DNA from 3 places in the Blautia ammoniilytica genome. Region 2 is predicted to be linked to each of the others. Evidence: riboswitches for the same ligand, from Rfam matches in the RefSeq annotation. Region 2 holds a riboswitch; each other region holds the start of a gene.

Region 1 (8,380 bases), on a different contig from region 2:
TCCAACAACAACCGTAACCTTCTTGGTAAGCTTTCCTGCTTTTACTGTGATCACAGCTTTTCCTGCTTTTTTAGCGGTTACTTTTCCGTTTTTATCAACAGTTGCAACAGATTTTTTGGAAGACTTATATGTTACCTTATCCGTTGTATTGGATGGTGCAACGATCACGCCAATGGTATCTGATTTCTTGACTTTCAGATACATGGTGGATGTATTGACCGTCAGTTTCTTGGCTGCTACAGTTACAGACTTTGGTGCCTCTGTTGGCTGCGGTACTGCAGTAGGCTGTGGCGCAGCAGTAGGCTCTACCGTTGGAGTCGGTGTTACAGTTGGGGTAGGCTGTGGGGTATTGATTTTCTGGATACCTTCTGTAAGGAAAGTAAGTCTACGGTCAAACCAAACACCATCCCTGATATTACGAACAGAAAAAGCAATTTCCTGATCCAGTGCTGAAACAGCCAGAGAATAGGTATACCATGGTCCCATTTCAACCTTATCTCCGTTATTCACTGCAATTTCTTTTTCATAATAGTGGGACCATGCAGCCTCACCAGCTGCCGCTGCCTCCTCTTTTATTCCTGCATACATGTAATCATAGCCTTTTCCGTGAAGAGAAATCTCTGCTGTCATCTTTCCGTTTTCCACTTTAAGGACACAGCTATTATTGATCACATTAAACATTTTGTTGTTATTGATCACCTTTACAAGGTAGGTACCATTTTCCAGAATTACCGGTGCTTTTTCCTTAACCTGGATCTGTGCATAAGGCAGTACAATGCTTTCCACATTTTCATTTGTAACTGTTTTTACCACATAGGTACCAGGTGTACCGATCTTAAAGCTTACCTTACCCTGTGCATCTGTTTTTGCTTCACCTGTTACTTCTTCGCCTGTTTCAGCATTTGCAAGTGTGATATCATACCCTTCTGCAGGTGTAAATTCATTCTTACCTACTGTTCTGTTGATATCTTCATCCATGTAATAGGAATCGCCGGTAAGAGTAAGAGTAAATTCCTCATTCTGGTTTACCGTGGTCTCCTGCTGTTCAAACTGCAGGTATGCCGGATTTGCCACCGTTGTTGCTGAAAAAACGGAAAGCACATCTCCTTCTTTCAGCCTGCACATTCTTGGATCACTTTCCACATATTTTCCATTTACACGGAATCCAACAAAGTTTTTGAAGCTCTTCTGGCCAAGAAGGAAGCCTGTACCGGCGCCTCTTCTTCCGCACATCAGATATTGGGTTGGATTTGCAATATATTCCTCTCCGAACAGTTCCTTATGCAGATCTACCAGTGCGTCAATCACGGTTGCACGCTTTTCCATGTCACTTGACTTGTTGTAATTGTCTTTTTTTTTGGAGTCGGTAGGCGTCACCTTAGCAGCATCATCAGCTGTTACGTTCATAGCCATTTTTACAGGTGCTTCCCCTGGATTCTTATTTACAAAAACTGTAATATTTATGCTCTCTGCATTTTCATTCTGGCTAAGGCCTGATACAACCGACTGAAGAGCATCCTTTGCATTTTCATAATCATCGTCTGCTGCATCTTCCTTTGTATATACTTCTTCAGCCGCTTGAATAGCTTCATCCAGTGTTTCTTTACTTCCTGCTGCCCACTGTCCGGCACCATCCCCTTCTGTCATTTCATCAGAAAGCTCCTTTGCAGTTGCAATGGCATCCTCAAGAAGGGCTTTTGCAGTTTCCTTGCTTAACACACCTTCCAGTTCCACTGGGCCTTCTGTTCCGGTTGCAGTCCAGTTTGCGGTTGCACTCTGATAGTTATCAGCGGCAAATGTATAAGTATATGCCACTGTTTCCACCATCGGGTAGGTACCATCCTCTGATGGCTCCACAGTAAATGTTTCTCCGTTTTTCTTATAAGTAACAGACAGAACCTTTGGATTCACAACTTCCAAATGTCCGGATTTTGCCCGGATCTTAATCGAAGCCTGGTAATTTTTCAATGCTGTAAGGGTTACAACAACCTCCTGATCTTCCAAAGGCTTGATGAATTTTGATCTTACCACCTGATAGCCTTCTGCAGTTACTCTATAAAAATAAGTATAGTTATCCCATAAGGTATAGCTTCCATCCTCAGCAGGAGTTTCACCTGTTACGGTAAGCACTGCCTCCGGAACTTTCTTGCCTTCTGCATCTACAATCTTAAAGGTAACCTTATGCCTGCTGTTCGCCTCTGCAGTCAGGGAAAGATCAACAGTTTCATCAAAGGCAGCAGTAAAGGAAGTCTGCTTTGCAACAGCATCCCCCTTTGTGCCTTCTGCAATATACCCTTCGCTTTGTGCCTGAACAGTATATTTCTGTCCGGATTTCAGCTGATAGATGCCTTCTGTACCTGTCACTTCTTCCTTTGTGGTATTGTTTGTGACTGTGATCTGTGCTTCCGGAATCACCTCACCAGTCTTACTGTTTACTGCGCGGAAAGTCACCTGACAGGTATCTGGTTTTGCTGCAAGCACAAGCTCGTATTTGTACTCAGCCAGAGGATGTGCACTGTTATCATTAATGGCTGCATCCTCCACTGAAGGATCATACAGCTTCAGTGTGGCAGTTACCTGCTGCTCCTGGGTTCTCTTTGATGTATCCAGACTATACGTCTGGGATTTTGCAGGCTGCTGTTTAACAGTAGACTTAAAAATGCTCCAGTCTGAGAAGAACCATCCGCTCTTATACTCTTTTACACTTGGTCTTTTCAGGCTGATGCCAGAAACAGCACTCTTGTAGCTGTTGTAATATGCAACATGATAGGTGCTTCCGTCTTTTGTAACACCGTCTGTTGTGGAAATCACATCATCCACATAATTCCTGTAAAGGAATTTTGCAGCCTCAGCAGCCTGATTCGGTGCCTGAACTTCATCGCTTACCTTGGTTACTGAAGAAGAAAGGATCTTCACATAATGGTCTGTCCAGGTTTTATCTGTTTTTCGGGCTGCCACCTGGAATAAGGTATCCAGCTTATCTACAGCCAACGGCCAGAAAATATGCTTTGTACCATCCTCCGATGGTCTGTAAGCGATCAGCTTATCATCCTTTTCATTGACTGCATCCAGTGCATCCCCCACATACAGTCTGTCATAATCCCCGTTTTTCAGTGTGACAACTGCATCAATCTCTCCATCCTTTACAAGCAGGGTGCAGGCTTCTGCCGGAAATCCGCTATCTGCCTTTACAGCTGCCTGGTAGGTACCATCCTCCAGTCTGTCCGGAGCTGGCGTTACCATAGGCACATTCAGCTTAATATGAATGGTATAAGTAATATCATGAGCAGCTGTCATTGCCACAGTAGTTCCTGTGATCTCCATATCCTGGTTGAGAACAGCAGGAACCTGAAAAACAGATCCTGTATATTCTGTACCTGAAACCGGCAGATACTCATCTCCATCTACAACCAGTTTATTATAGCTGCTGCTGGAAAAAACCACTGTTGCAGTTACTTTTCCTCTTGTAATGGTCACCTTCGGGCAGGTAATCGTAACTTTTCCTGAACCGCCTTGGAAAGTAAAGGATTCTGGAGTATAGGTTCCGTCCTGATATTTTTCTGCAGAACTGGCAGCCAGCAGAAGGTCATCCTGTACATATTCCTCTGTATTACCATCTGTCAACTCGAAAGACGCATCCCCGGTATCCGGATCAGAAGGTTATTCACCGCTGGTAAATACATCCTCCACATCCTCTGCTTCTCCCAGATCAGCCTGGTCCTGCACATCGGATACATCAGCGTCAGATTCCTCCTCGGTCACATCCTGAACAGCCTGTACCTCTGCATCTGCTGAAAAATCCTCTGCTGCAAATGCAGGAGATACAGATGTTACGGTCATTGCTCCTGTTAGCAAAAGTGCTAAAAGAGCATTTGACTTTTTCCTCATTGCTACTTCCTCCTTTGATAAAATTAGGTACTCGCTGCTTGTAGAGGCAGGAGTCCGCTTACATCGGATATACACGTTTCTGTGCTTTGCGTGGAATTTTAGTGAAATAGGAACATTACAAAGTAATCTCCTCTTACACACAAAAAAGCCTGCTTTCATTTGAAAACAGACTTCCTTCAATCCTTAATCTTTCTCTGTGGTATTTAAGCTGCAATAGGGGATTTATTGCAATACAAAAATACTTGTACCAGGGCGCATAAAAATCCCCCTGCCACCTTTTGATCTGATTATTTGAGTGAAAGTGCTTTCATCGGAAGTTTTTCATCGGATATTTCCAGCAGGTTTCCTGGCTTACAGTTCATCGCTTTGCCCCCTTCTCAGACTGTCGTCCAATGGATTTACTGGCATTGCTCCCTGCTTACAGTGACCGGATCGCTCAGGATTTCCACCTGATTCTCTTTTACCCTTCACAGTTAATCTGCGTAGGCACTGAAAACATATATATTCATATCATATGATAGCAACTTCTAACCAAAAATCAAGTCATAAAACCAAATTTTATATATAAATTTACGGTCATTTAAAAATGTAAGTAATTACACGGATTGTTCCGTACTGTGCACATTTTAACTAATGGATGGATCCTGTACAATGCTGAATCCCATACCGTATACTCCCGGGCCGGTGTGGCTACCTACACTGAAGGACAAATGATCGTAATAAACCTGTACCTCAGGGAACATCTCCTGGAGCATAGCCTGCCATTCTCTGGACTCTTCCAGACTCAGACCTGACCCTGCTGCCCCGATCCTTACATATTTAGAATCGATCCCTGGAAAACGTTTTTCCAGATCCTCTTTCAGTGCCTTCAGCATGATGGCTTTTGCCTTCTTCATGCCTCGTGTTTTGGCAAAAGCATCCAGCTTCTCTCCCTGGATCGTAAGTACCGGCTTGATATGAAACACAGTACCAAGAGCGGCAGCTGCAGGCGTGATCCTGCCTCCCTTTTTCAGATATTTCAGATCATCAACTGCAAGAAAAATGCTGGAATCATAGGCTCTTTTTTCCAGATCCTCACGGATCTCTCTGGCAGATCTGCCCTCGTTTGCCATATGCAGTGCTTCCATTACAGCAATACGCATAGTAACAGAAATACGATGGTTATCTGCTACCTGTACCTTTCCCTGGAAATCCTCTGCAAGTCCAATGGCAGTAGCACAGGAACTGCTTAAACCACTGGACATGGGAATATGGATGATCTCATCATAACCCTTAGACAGGATTTGCTTCCACATATCCATCACATCACCAGGGGAAGGCTGGGATGTAGATACATCATGACCTTCTATAAGACTTTCATAAAAAAAGCGTTGCTCCAGATTGATTCCTTCATAATATGTTTGTTCGTTAATGATCACCGGCATAGGAAGTAAAAATATCCCCAGCCTGTCTGCTTCTTCTTTAGTGATACCGCTGTTACTGTCTGTCATTACGGCAGTTTTCATACCTTAAGCTCCCTTCCAAAACCCTTCTGCTCTCTCCACCAGGAAGATTACTCTTCTCTAAGGAGTAAGTTATCATAGGTTTAACTTCTCATCTAACATCTTGCAAATTTTCCTGCTTTCGATATAATCAAAATAATCCTAACTGTTCAGTACCTTGCAATTATCTATCAGGAAAATGCATTCCAAAACACCTTCGGTGCTGGCTTTTGATTACAATAATCACATGTGACGAATTGTAACACTTTCCAAATAAAGATTCAATTCTTTTTTTCAAACTGTGACAATGTAAGGAGATTTGTTCATGAACATCCATAAAAAGAACCCATCCAACTTATTAGCGCGGAAGTGTATTGCAGCTGCCCTTAGTCAACTTCTGAAAGAAAAGAGTTTTTCTTCCATCACGGTTTCCGAACTTACCAAGAAAGCTGGTGTTTCCAGAATGACCTATTACCGGAATTACTCTTCCAAGGAAGATATTTTTGAAGCCTACCTGGAGGATGCCCTGATCTTCTATGATAAAGATATCCAAGCCCTTCCCATTAAGGGAAATTACTATGATGCATCCAATCTGACCCATTATTTTACCTACGTTAAAAAACACCATGAATTTCTGGACAATCTTTTCAAATGCGGATATGGTCACCTTTTCCTGAATGCCATTGATCAATATGTAATGTATCGCTGGAAGAAAGAGGATGACAGCCTGGACCATATTTACAGACTTCATGCTTTCAGCGGTGCACTTTACAATTCCTACATCCACTGGTCTTTGGGTGGTGCCAGAGAATCTCCTGAAGAAATGGCAAAGGCACTTCGCCTTGTATTCGCAGACACATAAGGCTGATCCTGCCCCTTTTCACTTGAAAATTCACTGTCCCTGGCGTATAATAGCGGTCAGATAATCATAAAGGAAAAGACTGCTGCCACACAGATCTTTGGCAGAAAATATTATGAAAAGGAGATTTCCATGAAAAATTATCTTATTGTGTTTCTGATTTCCATGCTTCCCCTGATCGAGCTTCGAGGTGCCATTCCTTATGCTGTTGGATTTGGTCTTCCTCTTGTGCCATCCTACATCATTGCAATTATCGGGAACATGCTTCCTGTGCCATTTATTTATCTGTTTGCCCGTAAGATCCTGATCTGGGGAAAGGATAAACCAGTGATCGGTAAGTTTTTCACTTTTTGCCTTGAAAAAGGTGAAAAAGGCGGGAAAAAGCTTCAGGAAAAAGCTGGAAGAGGACTTTTTATTGCGCTTATGCTTTTCGTAGGCATCCCACTTCCTGGTACAGGTGCATGGACCGGTACCCTTGCAGCCAGTCTTCTTGACATGGATTTTAAATCCAGTGTTCTGGCAGTTATGCTGGGTGTATTGATTGCAAGTGTGATCATGGGTGCTGCCAGTGCCGGTCTGTTTGGTGCTGCAGGTGCTATTTTCAGTTAAGAACAGAGACTATAAATATTTTGCTACTATATGTAAGAAAGGATGTATCACAAATGAAAGTTTTACTTTTAAATGGCAGTCCAAGAAAAGAAGGCTGTACTTACACCGCACTTTGTGAAGTAGCCGGCGTTTTAAATGCAAATGGCATTGAAACAGAGATTTTCCAGGCTGGAGATCCTTCCCAGGAAAACGTAAAAGCTGCTGCTCAGAAATTAAAAGAATCCGATGGACTTGTAGTTGGCTCCCCAGTATATTGGGCTTCCCCAAGCGGACAGATCATCCAGTTTATGGATAAGCTTTGCTCCCTTGCAGGCAAAGATCTGCTGTTCAAGCCTGCTGCAGCTGTTGCATCTGCCAGAAGAGCCGGCACCACCGCTACCCTGGACGTACTGCTGAAATATTTCTCCTATCACCAAATGCCAGTGGTTTCTTCCAATTATTGGCCTATGGTTCACGGCAATACCCCGGATGAAGTACGTAAAGATGCAGAAGGTCTTCAGATCATGCGTAATCTGGGTCAGAATATGACCTGGCTTTTAAATTGTATTGAGGCAGGCAAAAAAGCAGGGATCCACCACCCGGAAACAGAAAAGAAGATAATGACCAACTTTATCCGATAATGTGATCTGTATATCAGCAAAGATCCATATATCAGGTATTTGAAAAAAGGGAATGTTGTATGCACACAACCTTCCCTTTCTTTTCATATTTATAACTGTTCCGTACATTTACAATATTATCCGGACAGTTACCCACATTTTTCTACAGGAGAGTTCCCATATGAAAATCATCTTAAAAAACATTACCAAAACCTTTCCTTCCAGATCACGCCGCGTCCATACTCCGGTTACTGCTGTGGATCATTTCAGCTTTGAGATTCCGGACGGACAGCTGATCGGACTTTTAGGACCTTCCGGCTGCGGCAAAAGCACTACCCTGAATATGATCTGCGGACTGGAAACACCTACAGAAGGACAGATTTTTTTCGGAGATCAGGATGTGACCAGCCTACCTCCTGAAAACCGTGGTGTAGGCATGGTCTTTCAGAACTATGCCCTTTACCCACATCTTACCGTACTGCAGAATATTCTCTTTCCCCTTCAGAATCTGAAAGGAAAAAACAAGCTGTCCAAGCAGGAAATGTTAAATCGTGCCCAGGAAGCTGCACGTCTGGTACAGATCCAGGAATTGATGGACCGTAAGCCAGGAGAGCTGTCCGGTGGGCAGCAGCAAAGGGTTGCCATTGCCCGGGCACTTGTAAAAATGCCTCATGTCCTTCTTCTAGATGAGCCCCTTTCCAACCTTGATGCCCGTCTCCGTCTCCAGACAAGAGAAGAGATCCGCAAGATCCAGAAGGCTACAAAGATCACCACTGTTTTCGTTACCCATGATCAGGAAGAAGCCATGAGTATTTCTGACTGTATCGTAGTAATGAAAGATGGCCTTGTGCAGCAGACCGGCAAGCCTCAGCAGGTATACGATGACCCCTGCAATCTTTTTGTTGCCAGATTTCTCGGAACTCCTCAGATCAATGTATTTAAAG
Region 2 (8,380 bases):
TACTACCCTGTACGCCAAGAATATGGATGAGGTTCTTTATCCCGGGAGCACCGTCAAGATCATGACCTGTCTTCTTGCTTTAGAGAACAGCAATCTTACAGATGAAGTGACCATGACTGCTACCGGCGTTTCCGGTGTTACCGATGGAGGGGCCAATATTTCCGCACAGCTGGATGAAGTTTTTACCATGGAACAATGCCTGTATGCCATCATGGTTGCCTCTGCCAACGATATTGCCCTTCAGGTTGCAGAGCATGTCGGCGGATCCGTTGAAAACTTTGTTGCCATGATGAATACCAGAGCTGCCCAGCTTGGCTGTACCAACACAGTATTCACCAACCCTACCGGGCTTCCTGATGAGAATCAGCATACCACAGCCCATGATATGGCCTTGATCATGAAGGCAGCTACAGAGAATCCTTCCTTTTCTCCTATTGCCAGTGCGAATACCTACACCATTCCGGCGACCAATGTATCCGGTGGAGCCAGGTCACTTACCAGCAAGTTCACCATGACCAACAACAGTTCAGATGCTTACTACCAGGGCTGTCTTGGCGGCAAGGAAGGATTTACAGAAGCTTCCCAAAGCACACTTGTATGCAGTGCACAGCGCAATGATGTTACATTGATCTGCGTTATTTTAAAAGGTGCCTCCGGCCAGACAGATGATGAAGCCATCACTCTTCTGGATTACGGATTTTCCAATTTCCAGCTTCTTACCTTAGGTCAGGATGATTTTTCCCTGATGTCCGGAGGACAGGTGATCGTACCTGCCGGTGCCTCAGAGGACAGCCTGACTGTTCAGGATACACCGGCAGGCGACCAGGTGAACCGCACTTACTTCTACAGCGGCGTTCAGGTTGGTACTGCTGTAATGGAGCCGGAACAGGAACAGGACACCTCTCTTTATACCAACGGACAGGCGAATATGGAAGCCGCAAAGGCCTATTCCCAGTCCACCTCCTACGTGCCTTATGCAGTGATCGGAGGCGTGGCATTCCTGATCCTTCTTCTGTTGTTTATCAAAATGATCAAGATCATCAAGTCCTGATATCAAGGTGCAAAAGTGTAAATCCCCTGCGCCTGTTTAATCAATAAAGGATGCATAATAAAGCAAATATATCCACCATATTCAAATCGAGCTGTTACTCACCACCTGAAAGAGGTGGGAGTCTTCTCGACAGAGATAAAAGCCAGCCGAAACGCGATCGGCTGGCTTTCATATATGGTGGATATATCTGCTTAATGATTATTCTGCATCCTCGGTATCTTCAGCTGCATTCTCGGTATCTTCTGCCTCATCTTCAGCAACTTCTACAGGAAGCTTGTTATCGTCATTCATCTCCTCCGGATTGCTTACGCTTACTGTATGATCATACCATTTGCCCTTAGTACCGATAATAGCAAGGTCAAAATCCTGATCAAGAGCCTCTACAGGAACATCAAAGCCATACACTTCATCTGATAAACCATCCTTATAGGTAACCGTATCTGTGGTAGGCTGAAGCAGCTCTGCGTCATCCTTCTGTGCATCCTCAGCAAGCCCTGGGAAAAGATTCACAATGTTCTTGGATACAAGAGAGATATGAAGGGTCATTTTGCCGTCTTCTACAGTAAGCTGGCCTTTGCCCTCGCATGCCTCATTTGTGTGGAACATGCTGCTGTCTGTATTAAAGTCAACAATGTAAACTCCATCCTCCAGATCCTGTGTATCGGATGCTTCTTCTTTGGTGTCTGCTGCCTCTGCCCATACCGGCAGTGTCATAGGAACTGTCATAGCAGAAATACTTAATGCTGATACTAAAATGGCTAATGAACGCTTCATAACTTTCTTTTCTCCTTTATGATGATGTGGTCAAATGGCCACATGTCCGTTTATTTTGCTAAGCTGTCGATAGCTGCTTTTGTATGCTCTACATACAGCTGTTCTACTGCATCGATTCTTCCAAGTCCTTCGATCTGGCAGTCTACGCTGTCAAATTCTCCGGATGCCTCAAACATGCTCTTCCAGGAATCGTCGTCATCTCCAGCCATATCATTGTTTGCATGATCACCTGCAACAACCATCAGCGGACGAAGAATCACTTTCTTGAAACCAGCATCTTTTACTTTAGCGATTACAGCATCGCATGCTGTGTCTTCCGGCTCACCCTCTACAGTACCGATGAATGCGTTTGTAAATCCAAGGTTCTCCATCTGTGTCTGCATCTGGTCGTAAGTAACATTTGCTGTATGGGATGTTCCATGACCCATAAATACGAAAGCTGTACCATCTTCAGCAGCAGCTTCCATGCTGTCATAATCTGCAGTCTTTACAGCCTCATCTGTGATAGCTTTTGCTACAGCTTCTTTATCCTCATTGATCACTGTAGCATCTTCTCCAACCTCACCCAGCATTGGCTCTGCAATAGCTACAGACTCGAATTTGTCTTTATATTCCTCAATAGCAGCTGTCATCTCATCATACTCTGCGCCATGCATCAGGTGTGTAGGCTGTACAACCAGATTCTTAACTCCGTTTGCAACTGCACGGTCAAGTGCCTGCTGCATATTATCGATATGCTCATCATCTCTTGCCTGTACATGGTTGATGATGATCTGAGCTGTAAATGCCCTTCTTACAGACCAGTCCGGATATGCTTCCTGAAGTGCATCCTCGATACCCTTGATATCCTGTGCACGGCTATCATTAAAAGAAGTACCAAAGCTTACAACCAGAAGCTCATTCTCACCGATCTCATCCTGGTTTCTCGGATCATCCTTGGAAGCGTCTCCTGTATCTCTTCCGAAATACTCAGGGCTTGCCTCTTCTCCCTCTACCAGTTCCTTCTGTGCATCTGTCAGTGCATCCCATGCTTCTTTTGCTTCTGTGCACTGTGCATCTGTATCGTCTGTTCTCTCCTGTACGTAGATCGCATCAATAAGAGCTGCCACTTTATCTGCTGCCTCCTGGTCTGCGTCCTCAGCAGATGCATCATCTGTTTCCTCTGCATCGTCTGCTGCTTCTGCGTCGTCTGTTGCTTCTGCGTCGTCTGCTGCTTCTGTGTCGTCTGTTGCCTCTGCTGCGTCTTCTGTCTCTGCAAATGCTGCTGTTGCTGCACATGTCATGCTTGCTGCCATAGATACAGACAGGATCAGTGCCATAATTGTTTTGCGCTTCATTATTTTTTCCTCTTTTTTTCGTATTTCCGGACGAACTATGCATAAAAACAGCGGTCACATTTCTGCGACCGCAATGCTTCTCATCAACACATTCGTTCCTTTTGTCAGATGCTTCTCCCTCTTCGCAGAAGTATACCGACAGTAAACTATATGATCATATAATGTTATGAGAATACTGGTTCTGTGTCCCGCAGATCCACAATCCCACGCAAAGGCAGTTCTCCTGACTTCGTTCTACACTGCTTCCCCTTCCCGGTCTCCCAGTGGGCTCTGAAGCAGCTCCCTTACACAGTGACGGCATCGTTCCGGATTCACACCGGATTCTCTTTTACGCATCATGAAATGATGCTACCTATGCGCTACAACTTTATACATATTCAATTCGGATATCTAATAGTTATCATATAATTGTGTCTTTTCTATGAACAAAAAATGTATATACAGTAAACATAAGATAGATAATCCAGAATGCCAGACTTAGCAGGATTCCTTCTTTCAGCAATGGTGCATGATAAGTAAGGGTAAGGGCATGATTTCCTTCTTTTACTTTACATGCAAGGAAGCCTAAGTCCCCTTTCTGCAGCTTTGTGTCTTCTCCATCGATCTTAAGGCTCCATCCATCCTCATAAGGAATCATAAAAAGTACATATCCATCTGAAGCCGCTTGGATACTGCCTGTTACCAGTGTGTCCTTCTGAGGGGCATCCAGCACAACCTTTGATTCCTTCTTTGCCTGGGATTTTCCAAGGCCTGCCGCACTTTCCCTGTCTTCTCCATCCTCCAGCACAATGGCATTACTTAAAAACTTCTTCCGGATCTTTTTATCCGCTTCCCGCAGGCTGCTTTCTGATACCGTTTCATCATAAAACCTTGCCACATCGCTTTCCCGTACATTTTGATACAGATACATACTGCCAAACTGACGGATCAGCGTATATTTGCTGCTATCCAGGCTGCTATTCTTGGAGATCAGGTATCTTACCCCTGTAAAGGCTGCAAACCAGTTGTTCATAGCATTATCCCAAAAGGTATACCTGTTCCGGTCTGCATAATAAAAGCTTGGGATACAGGTGTTTACAAAATCCTTTACATTGCTGTTCATTACAGAATTATAGGTGCTGACCCCTCTGTACCCCTGAGCCAGGGAATCCATGGAAATCGTCGCAGACGAAAAGTCCTTTTCCACCCGGTAAAAGCTTTTGTCTGTTTCCCTTAAAAATCCCAGAATGTCCTGGATGTCCTGACTGTAAAGCTCCCGGAAATATGCCTGGGGCTTGTCAATAAAATCTCTTGCCTGCTGCTCGGACGGATCCTCAACGATCTTCTCAAGATAATCATCCGTTACCTGCACCACTGTTTCTGCCGGTGTATCCTCTTTTTTCAGGGACATTCTGTCTTCATAGCCAACAGTTCCCTCACAGATCACATTCGCAGCCATAGCCAGTGCCAAAAGGCTAAAAAGCACCTGCTCCCCTTTTACTTTCAACCGGTTCACCAGCAAAAGTACAACTGCCATTACTGTTCCGGTTACAGCCGTGATCACTGCGTTCTGTCTGTATTCAGCAAAAAGACTGTCCTCATAGCCCATCCTGCAGGCTTTATACATAAAGATACAAACCAGAACCACACCTATAATGCTGGCTCTGCCGCCCTTTTTCAGATAATCCCAGGTCCAGGCTGCTGCCAGAAGAATCATAGGGAGCAGCAGGAAAGTATATCTGTATGTAACCGTAGCAAAAGCATTAAAGGCATAACCGCCTACAGGAAAGATCATCAGAAGCAACATAAACAAGGCTGCACCATAAGCAGTCCTTCTGGTACGCTTTGTCTCATTGCTTTTCCAGAACAAAAGCAGAAACTGCACTACCAGGAAAACTGCCAGAACAGAAACAAACAGCACCGGATCCTCATAATAATTCCAGAAGCCATAGTATTTCTTGTCTCCCAGTTCCTGCAGATTCTGGAAATTCGTGGAAAAAGGACGAAGCAGAAGGGTTTCATAATATTCCTGCTTATTCAGGGTAAAACACCTTTTTAAAAGATCTGCCAGGGTCCTCTTCTGCTCCACTCTGGATGTTACATTTAAAAGAATGGATGCCATAGGAAGAAAAACTGCAAAGCTCATCCCAAGTCCCAACAGCATAAGCAGACAGCCGCCTGCAAATTTCCCCATCCTCTGCCGGATGGTAAGCCCATTCAGTGAGATTACCCGGAACAGAAGATACAGTCCGGTTCCCGCCAAGCACATATATGTGAAATACACACTATAGATCCCACAAAAAAATACCATTATCGGAAACAGCTTCCATTTTTTCTCTTTTCTTAAAAATTTCTCGCAGAATAAAAGTAATAGTGGAAAATACACCGTTACCATTCCAAACTGGTAATGCTGTCCCCAAACAAGAAGATAACCACTAAGTCCATAGGCAAAGCTGAATATAAATTTGCTCTGCCTGCTAAAGGAAAATTCTGACAGGAACCAGTAAAAAACCCAGCCTGCTGCCAGAATCCTTCCGATCTGTATCCATACCAGGAAAAACAGCATGTGTGCAGGTCCAAGGATCACTCCCAGGGCATACAGCACCATCAGGGACGGGTCAAACAGATTCAGGTTAAACATACTGATTCCAAAGCCATTGTTAAAATCCCACAGAGAAAAATTTCCTTCACGAAGATGATTGACTATGGTTGCATAATGCATGGTATACTGCTCCAGGGTATCTCCCCCTACATCGCTGAACACCAGCAACTCATTTCCGAAAATGTAATTTCTGTAAACGATCAGGCCGCTGACAAACAATACCAGCAGGAGCAGAAGTCTTGTCTTCTGCTCCCGGCTTATTTTATTTATAAGTTTTTTCATATCATTTAAATCCTCTTCAGGGAAAAATCCTGGCTCTTTAAAGTAAGATTTGGATTGTAGTAGGGATCTCCGTCACGAAGGATCTCCGGCCATTTTTTCTCAAACACAGCCATTTCCCTGTTAAATCTGGCCACCTTTTCAGGTGTGTCCTCAAGGCCTCTTGATTTTGACTCATAATGATACAGCTCTGCATAAGGATTGTATACGATCAGATAACCGGCCTTCCGCAGTTTCAGGCAGAAATCAATATCATTAAATGCAACTGCCAGATCTTCGCTTAAACCGCCCACCTTTTCAAAGGCTTCTTTTTTTACCATCATACAGGCTGCTGTAACAGCACTGTAATCCTGGGCACAGATGATCCTGTGGCAATAGCCTGTAGTCCCTCTTGGCTGCATCACAAAGCAGTGTCCTGCAATCCCGCCAAAGCCGATCACCACTCCTGCATGCTGGATGGTATCGTCCTCATAGTAAAGTCTTGCGCCTACACCACCTACATCCGAACGCATACAATAGCCAAGCAATTCTTCCAGACAATCCGGGTTAATGATCTCCGTATCATTATTCAGAAGCAGGAAATATTCTCCTCTTGCATACTTTGCCCCAAAGTTATTGATCGCTGAGAAATTAAATGGACCATCCCAGTACACCACACGAGCCTTTGGATTTTCCTTTTCCAGATCTTTATAGTACTGGAAGGTAGCCGGATCTGTACTGTTGTTTTCAACAATCACATACTCATAGTTCTTATAAGTAGATTTACTGTCAATGGCATTCATACACCGTTTCAGATCATCAATATGATCTTTATTAGGAATGATGATAGAGATCAACGGATCCCTGTCCCGAAGGAACCTGGTACGGTAAAGTCCAGGAAATTCTCCGGGAAATACCTGTGCCGAAATGCCGATACGTTCATAATGAGCTTCAATGGCCCTCTTCCCGGCTTCAAAAGCATAGCCTTTGCTTTCCGGATTCTCTGCTGTAGAGTCCTCATGGCATCTCCAGTGATACAGAATCTTAGGGATATGATAAATCTCCTGGTCCTTCACTGCCTCCACACACCGGAATACAAAATCGTAGTCCTGTGCCCCGTCATAAGCACTGCGAAGCATACCAACCTGATCCAGCAGCTCACGCTTCACCACAAATAAATGGCAGATGTAATTGACTGTACAAAGAAGATCCGGGTTATAATCCGGCTTAAAATGAGGCTGAAAAAATTTGTGCCCATCCATGGACATTTTATCTTCGTCAGAATAAAGCACCCGTATTCCCGGATGTTCATTTAACGCCTTTACACAGGAAAACAACGCATGAGGAGTCAATTCGTCATCATGGTCTGCAAAAGCAATGAAATCTCCTTGTGCAACTGCCAGCGCCTGATTGGTATTTTCAGAAATCTGCAAGGGCTTTTCACTGAAAACGACCTTGATCCTTTCATCCTGGGCTGCCAGCTCCTGCAGCAGCTTCCTGATAGGGGAATCTGCCCCGCTTCCATCAGAGATACAAAGCTGCCAGTTAGGATATGTCTGCTCTTTTACACATTCTGCCAGTCTGCGCAGATATTTTTCCGGTGTTTTGTAAGCAGGAACCACAATAGAGATCATTGGCTGGAAATCAAATTTTGTCCGTCGCTCCTTTTCCAGTTCTCCCTTTGTGGGAAGATGCCTCTCGATCCATTTAGAATAAGGGATTTCCCTGGTGGAAACAGTTTTCACCTTAGATACTGTCTTATTCCATAACGCAGCAGGGCCTTGATATTTCAAATATTTCATGCCCTTTTTCGCATATTTTTCCACCTTATTTGCCAGGATCACCGGTTTTTGCAGATGCACTACATAAACTGACTTTTTGCCTTTACACTCAAAAACCAGATACATTACTTTACCGGAAAAACCGGTTATTTCTGCAAAAAACCCTGTTTTTCCAGGATCCTTTGCTTCCTCATAAAGCTGTTCCACATCCACCCGTGCAGTCCTTTGGATATCTGCCTGGACAGGCTTTTTGTTTTCATCAAAAATATGGACCGAAACCGGTCCGTCAGCAATGGTCCAGCCCCTTAAACGGACACAGCCTGCCTGCACCTTTTCCTCTTCCATATAATACTGTGGCTTTCCTCTTTTTTTCTCCAGATCCTTCACCGGAATGGAAAACCACAATTCCTTTTTATCTGGTGTGTCTGCATAGATCTTCAGCTTATGGTAGCCCTTCAGATCCTGTGGAAGCTGTATCGTTGCTGTGATCCGTTCTCCCCGGATCCTGTCTGGATCCTTGAAGCGCTCCATGGCGCTAACGATCTCCAGCTTCTGGATATCTGCCTTTAACTGGCTGTTATCCAGAAAAGCCAGCATT
Region 3 (8,380 bases), on a different contig from region 2:
TTGGTCCTTCAAATACAATACACCGGATGTTTGCAGGTACATTTACACCAATCATGGAAAGTAATGTTCTGGCATCACGTCCCACACATTTACGATTCAGCTTGCCGCCTGCAAGTACAACCTCTGTAAGTTTATCCTGTTCTTCTTTAGAAGCAAGATAACAGTCATTCTCTGTCACAAGGTAATGCATCAGTTCATCTACGATGGAAGAAACTGCAACGATCTCCTTCTCTGCAATGCAGGGAAGATTGTTATCAAATGTACAGCCATTCACAATATCCTGTGCAGCCTTGCGCACATCTGCGGTCTCATCCACCAGTGCCGGAGGATTGCCGGCACCTGCACCGATCCCTCTTTTACCGGAAGAAAGAACTGCTGTTACAACACCAGGACCTCCAGTGGCTGCGATCAACGGAATGTCCTTGTGCTTCATCATGATCTCACTTGTATCCAGTGTTGGTTTTTCTACGGTTACAGCTATATTATCAGGCCCGCCTGCTTCCAGAGAGGCCTCATTTAAAAGATTGATTGCATAAATCGATGTTTTGATTGCTGCCGGATGAGGGTTAAATACAACTGTATTTCCACCTGCCAGCATGCCTATTGTATTGCAGAGAATTGTTTCACTTGGGTTGGTACAAGGAGTAATCGCACCGATCACACCAAAAGGTCCCATCTCAATAAGTGTCAGCCCTCTGTCCCCGGACCATGCAGTTGTGCTGATATCCTCTGTACCCGGTGTTTTATCTGCAACCAGATGATGTTTCAGGATCTTATCTCCTACATTTCCCATTCCGGTTTCATCCACACCCATTCGTGCAAGAATTTCTGCATTTTCCTTTGTTTTCCTGCGGATGCAGGTAATAATCTTCTCTCTCTGGTCCATTGACATTGCACGAACGATCTTCTGTGCTTTTTTTGCAGCTTCGATCGCTTCGTTCATATCTTTAAAAACGCCATGTTTTCCGGACGGAGCATCTGCAATCTGCATTTTTGCCATTACTTCCTGTACAATATCCTGTACCATGCTTTCGCTGATTGGCATGAGATTGTCCTCCTAACTTTTCTTACATTCCCAGCTGTTTCATTACCTGTTTAGTGATCTGTGCTACCAGATCTGCATCTCCTGCTACGTCTTTCTTCGCTTCAGAAGAACCACATCCACCACCGCAGTTATGGCAGTTTACGCCATCTTTGTTCAGGCACAGATTTGCAGGATGTTTGCCCGGAAGGCCCATTTTTCTTCTGATCTCATAAAGCTTCTGAACAGTTTCTTTATCAAATTCCTTTGGTCCGCCCAGCATCTTGGACTGGTACAGAAGCTGTGCATAAAACTCAACAGATTCCATCTTCATGTATGCAGCAAGAAGGTCTGTTGACCAGGTAAGTGCGCCATGGCTCTCAAGAAGAACTGCATCATAATATGGAAGATATTTCTCAAGTCTATCCGGAATCTCATTGGTAGATGGAGTACCATACTCAGCAATCGGAACACATCCTAATGCGATAACTGCCTCTGGCATAATCGGCTGTGTAAGAGGAATACCTGCAATTGCAAAAGATGTTGCATATACAGGATGTGCATGTACAACAGATCCTACATCCGGTCTTTTCTGATATACTCTCATGTGCATCTTGATCTCAGAAGAAGGACGGAATCCCGGATTTGCCTGGATCACATTTCCCTTAGCATCTACCTTACAGATATACTCCGGAGTCATAAATCCTTTGGATACACCAGTAGGTGTGCAGAGAAATTCATTGTCATTCAGTTTTACGGAAATGTTACCATCGTTTGCTGCTACCATGTTACGGTTGTAGATACGTTTTCCGATTTCACAAATCTGTTTTTTGATCTCATATTCGTTTACCATGCTTTTTTATCCTCCTTAAGCATATATAGCGTTTCCTGCTCCCTTTTTCGCAGTAACATTTTGTTTCTATTGTGATTCTACCTCATTCCACACAATAAGTCAAGGTAAATCTGTTGTTTTATGTTGTTTTTAAAGGTTTTATTATGTTGTTTTTATTGTTTTTTCAGGAAATCACCTGTTTTTTTTATTGACAAAGCTTTTCACGCTGTGTCATACTGGTAGCAAAGGAGTTGTTTAATTATGTTTTTATCAGATATACACACTCATTCTATTGCCAGTGGCCATGGCACCTCCTGTACCATTACCCAAATGGCAAAAGCAGCTTCATGCAAAGGACTTTCTCTTTTAGGGATCACAGACCATGGTCCTTCTACTATAGGCGCAGGTACTGTTTCTTATTTTCGCAGCCTGTCCGCAGCCCCCAGGAAGCGTTTTGGCATTCAGCTGCTTTTAGGTGCAGAGGTTAATATCCTGGATGAACAAGGCCGGATCGACCTTCCAGCAGATGTGCTTTCAGGCCTTGATTATGCGATTGCCAGTATGCATATCCAAAACCTTCGTCCCGCAGACAGACAGAGCAATACACTTGCACTGTTAAATGTGATGCAGCATCCCTGTGTAAAGGTTCTCGGCCATATTGATAATACTCAATATGATCTTGATTATGAAGCCGTGATCCGGTCTGCCGCACATAGCCAGGTTCTTATGGAGATCAACGAGGCATCTCTTGCGCCTTATGGATACCGTGGCGATACCAGGCCTAATTGCCGCAGGATTTTAGAACTGTGTCTCCAATATCAGGTTCCTGTGCTCCTTTCCAGTGACAGTCATGGGATCTCTCACATCGGTGATTTTACTTATGGGGAAGCTTTTGCAAAAGACTGTAATTTTCCACCGGATCTGATCCTTAATAGCCAGATTCCCAGACTGCTTTCCTTCCTTATGAAAAGATAGGTTTTTATATAACAGGAGCATTAGATAGGTATTTCCATTACATTTTTTACTTTATTGGAACATTACGGAATAATTTCTATAAAAAAAACTGCTGTATGGATTCTCCTTTCAGAGATTTTCCGTACAACAGCTTTTCTTATTTATATCTTTATTACTCTTATCTTTGTTATTCTTGTCACTATTATTCTTGTTTTTATTACTCTTGCCTTTATTATTCCTGTTTATCATTAGCTTTCACGCTTCTGATCTCATCCATCAGTTTTGCAAGTTCCTGATACTTACCGGTTACGTAACCATAATTTCTGCGCTTATGCGGCAGTAAACACCCTGTACAATCTTTCAGGCCTTTTTCCGTATATTTAAAATTCCCTCCGCACTTATCCCCCAGGGCATATAATGGACAATAACAAAACAGGCAATTAAAATCCTGTGGGTCTGCACCTTTGTGGCACGGAAAAAACTCACATTCTTTATGACTGAAAAAGGAATATTCTTTGCCTTCCCAATATTCACCGGCCATTCCATCCGCCTCCTGTTTTTCTTGTAAAAAAGAGGGAGCGATGCTACTTCGGGGTAGAAAATGAACCGTTCATAAATACGCGGAGGGAACGGACATCCGAAGTAGTATCGCCTGCCATTTAATCGGTATAATTCTCATGAACAGGCGCATTCCATAAAAAATGTCTGCTACCATTAAAGAGCAGACAACACTAAGGGGCTGCGGATTCCCCGAAGTTGGTTGTTACACTTTACACGGAAGTTTAACCTCGCCATACTAAGCAGGTTTCCTGACTTCAGGATCATCGCTTCCTCTCCCCTTCTCATGCATCAGCACAATGGGATATTGAGATTGGCTTCCCTGTTACAGTGACCGGATCGCTCAGGACTTTCACCTGATTCCCTCTTCTGTCATCTTCTAGAAATGATCAGCACTTAATATGTTCAATATGGAATTATACTGGTATCATAATACCCTTTTACTATATATTTGTCAATGCTTATTTTTCTATCCCCCCAAAAAAGCTCCCCCCAAAAACTGCCATCTGAAATTTGGGTAATAAAAATCCCTGAGTTCCGGAATGCACAAATAAAAGCACTCCAGTCTCAGGGGATATGTTCTAAATATCTTACTATTTGCTATTATACAAGACGTCTTACAGAGGTAATGGTTCTGTAAGCTGCATTATTACTGATCTTAATACCATCCTTCGCATTGGAAGCATGTACGATCTGTCCATTGCCCATGTAGATTGCCACGTGACCGCCATAGCAGATCAGGTCTCCTGGCTGTGCATCTGCATAAGAAACTTCTGTTCCAGCATTCTGCTGCTCATAAGAAGTTCTTGGAAGGCTGACGCCAAAATTAGCATATACACTCTGTACAAATCCGGAGCAGTCTGCACCACCAGTAAGGCTGGTGCCGCCCCATACATATGGATTGCCAACAAACTGAGTAGCATAATTTACAACAGAAGATCCTGAACCAGAGCCAGAAGATGAAGAACTGGAACTGGAAGAAGAATCAGAGGAGCTTGACTCAGAAGAACTCTGATATTCGCTTGGATCTACTGTATTCTCAGAATCAATCACATTACCATACTCATCATACTGAGTCTCACCAGAGCCTGATGATTCAGAACTGCTTACTGCATTTCCTTCTTCATCATACTGGGTAGAATCATAATCACCATCATTAGATGCCTGTGCAGCAGCTGCTGCTTCTGCCTGGCGTCTTGCCTCTTCTTCTGCTGCGATACGCTCTGCCTCCAGCTGCTCGATCTCAGCCTGCTGTGCTGCAAGAAGATTTGCGTACTCAGTAGCCTGCTGCTGTGCATATGCGATCTCATTCTCACAGTCTGCGGAAGTAGCTCTCTTCTCATCCAGCTGTGCCTGAAGATTCTGTGACTCAGCTTCGTACTCCTGCTTCATGCCTTCTAATTCAGCCTTCTCACCAGTGTACTTTTCCTCCAGCTGCTTTACCTGCTCAATAGTATTAGAATACACTTCCAGGCTCTTTCTGTCCTGCTCATACATCTTCTGTGTATACTCTGCTCTTGTAAGAAGATCTGCAAGATTGTCTGCATTCATCATCATCTGGAACCAGGCATCACTTCCGCCTTTTTCGTATAGATACTGAATACGCTTTTTCATTGCATCGTACTGTTTTTCTTTTGCCTTCTGTGCTTTGCCAAGATCCTGTTTTGTTTTCACGATCTCAGTCTCTTTATTGGAAATATCTGTCTCTAAAGTCTGTATATTGACCATCACATCTACAAGATTGGCATCCAGTGTTGCGATCTCGCCCTCCAGCTGCTGCTTCTGATCCCAGAGTGCACTCATGCGAGCATATGTAGCATCCAGCTGCTGGCTTGTCCAAGCCTGTTCTTCTCTCAGATCATCTTCTCTGGAAGCGCTTACGCTTACTACCTGTGTACCACACATCATTAGTGCAAGTGTGAGACATACGATTCTTTTCTTCATGATTATCACCCTCGTAACTTTATTGTTTTAATACGTAATATTTCTGCAACATTATTTTTAATTCTTATACATATTAACATATCGTTACCATCATTGCAACCCCTAATTTTAATAAATTTAATTTTTTTGTAACAAATAGAAATTAAAGTGCAACAAATATCAAAGGTGCTCCCAGCTGATATAAAAAAACCACACAGGCCGGTCTTCCCTGCGCCTGCGTGGCTGTATCCAAGAATGCCTTCTGCATTCCGGTTCAATCTTAATATCCAAACAGATTCAACAGAATCTGGTCAGCAGTCATATTCCCATACCCATCCGGATCGCTGAGTACGCTGCTCTTCCATCTAAGGTAATTACCATTACGGATGTAATTGCCGCAAGATGGATGGTAATTAAATTTAGTAAATCCAGAATATTTAGCCATATACTTGTTGGCAAGAACAACTGCCTCACTATTAGAATTACCAGTAGGAGTGGTAGTACCTGCAATCTGACATCCTGCCTGAGGCGTAGAATGTATGATCACTAAGCTCTTATCACTGCACTGTCCAAGAACGATCCATGTATGGCCACTATTATATCCAATGTCACCCGGCTTCATTTTCCATTCGGTCTTTGACAGATAAGACTGATTCACAATCGTACCCCATCCAATACTCTTATAATAAGAACCGATCTCACCGGATACAACTGTATAGCCTGATCCTACATTAGACTGGGACTGCATAACCTGATAAGCAGACCAGCCCACAAAACCGGAACAGTCAAGACCCTTTGCTCTGTTGACAGCTGTCAGGTCACGGTAATTGTTATAATCATATCCGGATGGATTGGATAACCACTTATTATACCACTGTTTCCATTTAGGACTTACACCCTTACGGGTAGAATCATTCCAGCCGCCGCCCCATACATACAAAGCCTGCCCTACAGGCTGAAGAGCACCTGCCAGATAATTCTTGATGGTCTTTGTGCCAGTGGAAGCTGTAGCATTAGGGTCGTTCACAGCCTGTCCTATATAAATACCATCTTCTCCAAATTCCTGCTGTACCCCGTCCACTGTCTGTATTCCTGTATACATCACACCGGACGAAGGATCAAAATAATACTTATTAGTCTTCTTTCCTACCTTAATATCATTCCATCCGGTAGCCATCTTACCTGTACCGGAAGCAAAATAATATGTAGCCCCATTGATCTGGGTAAAGCCAACTGCCATGATCCCATCCAAAGAGGACTTCTCAGAAGACTGGAAATATCTCACAGTACCTGTTGACGCACTGACCCATCCAACAGCCATAGCACCGCTGGGCTTGTAGAAATATCTGGTATTTCTCTTAGAATCTCTTAAAAATCCTGTAGCTGCGATCCCTGACTTTGCGAAAAAGTAATATTTATTATTATTCAAAGTCAGCCATTTGGTCTGCATGTAGCCAGTACGTGGGTTAAAATATCTGCGTTTTCCCTTGGATACCTTCACCCAGCCAGTGACCATAACGCCAGTTCCTTTTGTAAAATAACGTTTACGTCCCTTGCGATCCTGTGCCCAGCCCTTGACCTGAACACCAGTCTTACGGTTAAAATAATATTTCTTACCATTCAGGTTCAGCCAGCCCTTGTGCTTGCTTCCATCTGGATCAATATAGTATGTCTTCCCGCTATACGTCCGAAATCCGGTTTTAACAGCAGCTTCAACTTCTGTTTGGGACTTATGGGCAGAAAATCCTGTTGCAGCCAAAATCAGTAGCAAAAGCACTCCCCAAATCTTAAATTTCTTACATACGTTTCGCATACTTAATCTTCCTTTTCTTATCTAAACATGATATCGCCTTTAATCTTTTACAAAATTGTTACAGCTTTATGTAATAGATTATACAACGGTATTTTTTAATCGTCAATACAAAAGTATAAGTATGTAAACTTTTCACAATATTTATTTTCTATTTCTTAGCAAAAAAAGAGCAAGATTGATAATAATCTTTGCTCTTTTTTAACATTTGTAACAATTTTAAATTTTATTTTTTGTAACATTTTCCAATGAGGTGGATGTCCCCAAAAATTACAGAAGATGCTTCCTTAGTTCTTCTCCGCTCATAGCAGAAAGATAGGCTGGTGCCACATCAAAAACTGTTTTACATCCTTTCTGTCCTTCCTGATTCATCCGATACGCAGCCCGTGCATAAGCAACCAGTACGGAAGAAGTAAATTCCGGATTTGAGTCCAGCTTCAGGCTATATTCGATCACATGGCTGTTTTCATCATTCCATCCGGTCTTTCCGGTACGGATCACAAAACCGCCGTGAGGAATACCACTGTGGTTCTTCTTTAATTCTTCTTCTGAAATAAAATGAACAGTTGTATCATATTCATCAAAATAATTTGGCATGGTCTTGATCTCACGTTCAATACGTGCAAGATCTGCTCCTTCCTGAGCCACCACAAAGCACTCTCTGGTATGTTTTTCCCTTGTGGAAAGCTGAGGATTCTCACCATTTCGTACAGATTCAAGTGCAGCTTCTACCGGGATGGTATACTGTCTGGCATCCTTCACGCCTTCGATCCTGCGGATAGCATCAGAGTGCCCCTGGCTTACTCCTTTGCCCCAGAATGTATAATCGCAGCCTCCAGGAAGAATTGCGTTGGCATACATACGGTTCAGCGAAAACATACCCGGATCCCAGCCAACAGAAATGATCCCAACATGTCCATTTTCTGATGCGGATTTATCCACTGCCGCAAAATGCTCCGGGATCCTCTTATGTGTATCAAAGCTGTCGATCACATTAAACCACTGTGCATATTTTGGTGTCTGTATAGGAAGATCTGTAGCACTGCCTCCGCAGATGATCAAAACATCGATCTGATCCTTCATTTTTTCTGCATCATTAACAGAATAGACTTTGGCTGTTTCTGTAAGAATAGTCACATCCTTCGGATTACGGCGCGTGAATACTGCCACAAGCTCCATGTCCGGATTATGTTTGATGGCACATTCTACACCACGGCCAAGATTTCCATAACCTAAAATACCAATTCTAACACTCATTATTTTTTCTCCTCTTTATCTCTAT

Evidence for each region. A riboswitch is a leader RNA that binds a small molecule or an ion and turns the genes downstream of it on or off. The one in region 2 is predicted to bind cobalamin.
Region 1: another riboswitch for cobalamin. It lies ahead of OCV61_RS11530 (hypothetical protein); the one in region 2 lies ahead of OCV61_RS08180 (sirohydrochlorin cobaltochelatase).
Region 3: another riboswitch for cobalamin. It lies ahead of OCV61_RS00225 (cysteine-rich small domain-containing protein); the one in region 2 lies ahead of OCV61_RS08180 (sirohydrochlorin cobaltochelatase).

What each region holds. Positions count from the first base shown of each region.
Region 1 is NZ_JAOQJL010000022.1:27,703-36,082, reverse strand. Features, by position in the region: gene OCV61_RS11535 (Ig-like domain-containing protein) at 1-3,624, opposite strand, end outside; gene OCV61_RS11530 (hypothetical protein) at 3,661-3,888, opposite strand; cobalamin riboswitch at 4,208-4,397, opposite strand; gene OCV61_RS11525 (DegV family protein) at 4,515-5,393, opposite strand; gene OCV61_RS11520 (TetR/AcrR family transcriptional regulator) at 5,695-6,231, shown strand; gene OCV61_RS11515 (COG2426 family protein) at 6,361-6,837, shown strand; gene OCV61_RS11510 (flavodoxin family protein) at 6,891-7,457, shown strand; gene OCV61_RS11505 (ABC transporter ATP-binding protein) at 7,618-8,380, shown strand, end outside.
Region 2 is NZ_JAOQJL010000013.1:52,838-61,217, reverse strand. Features, by position in the region: gene OCV61_RS08190 (D-alanyl-D-alanine carboxypeptidase family protein) at 1-1,051, shown strand, start outside; gene OCV61_RS08185 (hypothetical protein) at 1,250-1,825, opposite strand; gene OCV61_RS08180 (sirohydrochlorin cobaltochelatase) at 1,876-3,162, opposite strand; cobalamin riboswitch at 3,359-3,533, opposite strand; gene OCV61_RS08175 (YfhO family protein) at 3,563-6,025, opposite strand; gene OCV61_RS08170 (glycosyltransferase family 2 protein) at 6,031-8,380, opposite strand, start outside.
Region 3 is NZ_JAOQJL010000001.1:49,992-58,371, reverse strand. Features, by position in the region: gene OCV61_RS00240 (aldehyde dehydrogenase family protein) at 1-1,045, opposite strand, end outside; gene OCV61_RS00235 (class II aldolase/adducin family protein) at 1,068-1,874, opposite strand; gene OCV61_RS00230 (phosphatase) at 2,115-2,828, shown strand; gene OCV61_RS00225 (cysteine-rich small domain-containing protein) at 3,040-3,348, opposite strand; cobalamin riboswitch at 3,590-3,780, opposite strand; gene OCV61_RS00220 (C40 family peptidase) at 3,969-5,309, opposite strand; gene OCV61_RS00215 (N-acetylmuramoyl-L-alanine amidase family protein) at 5,569-7,101, opposite strand; gene OCV61_RS00210 (diaminopimelate dehydrogenase) at 7,369-8,355, opposite strand.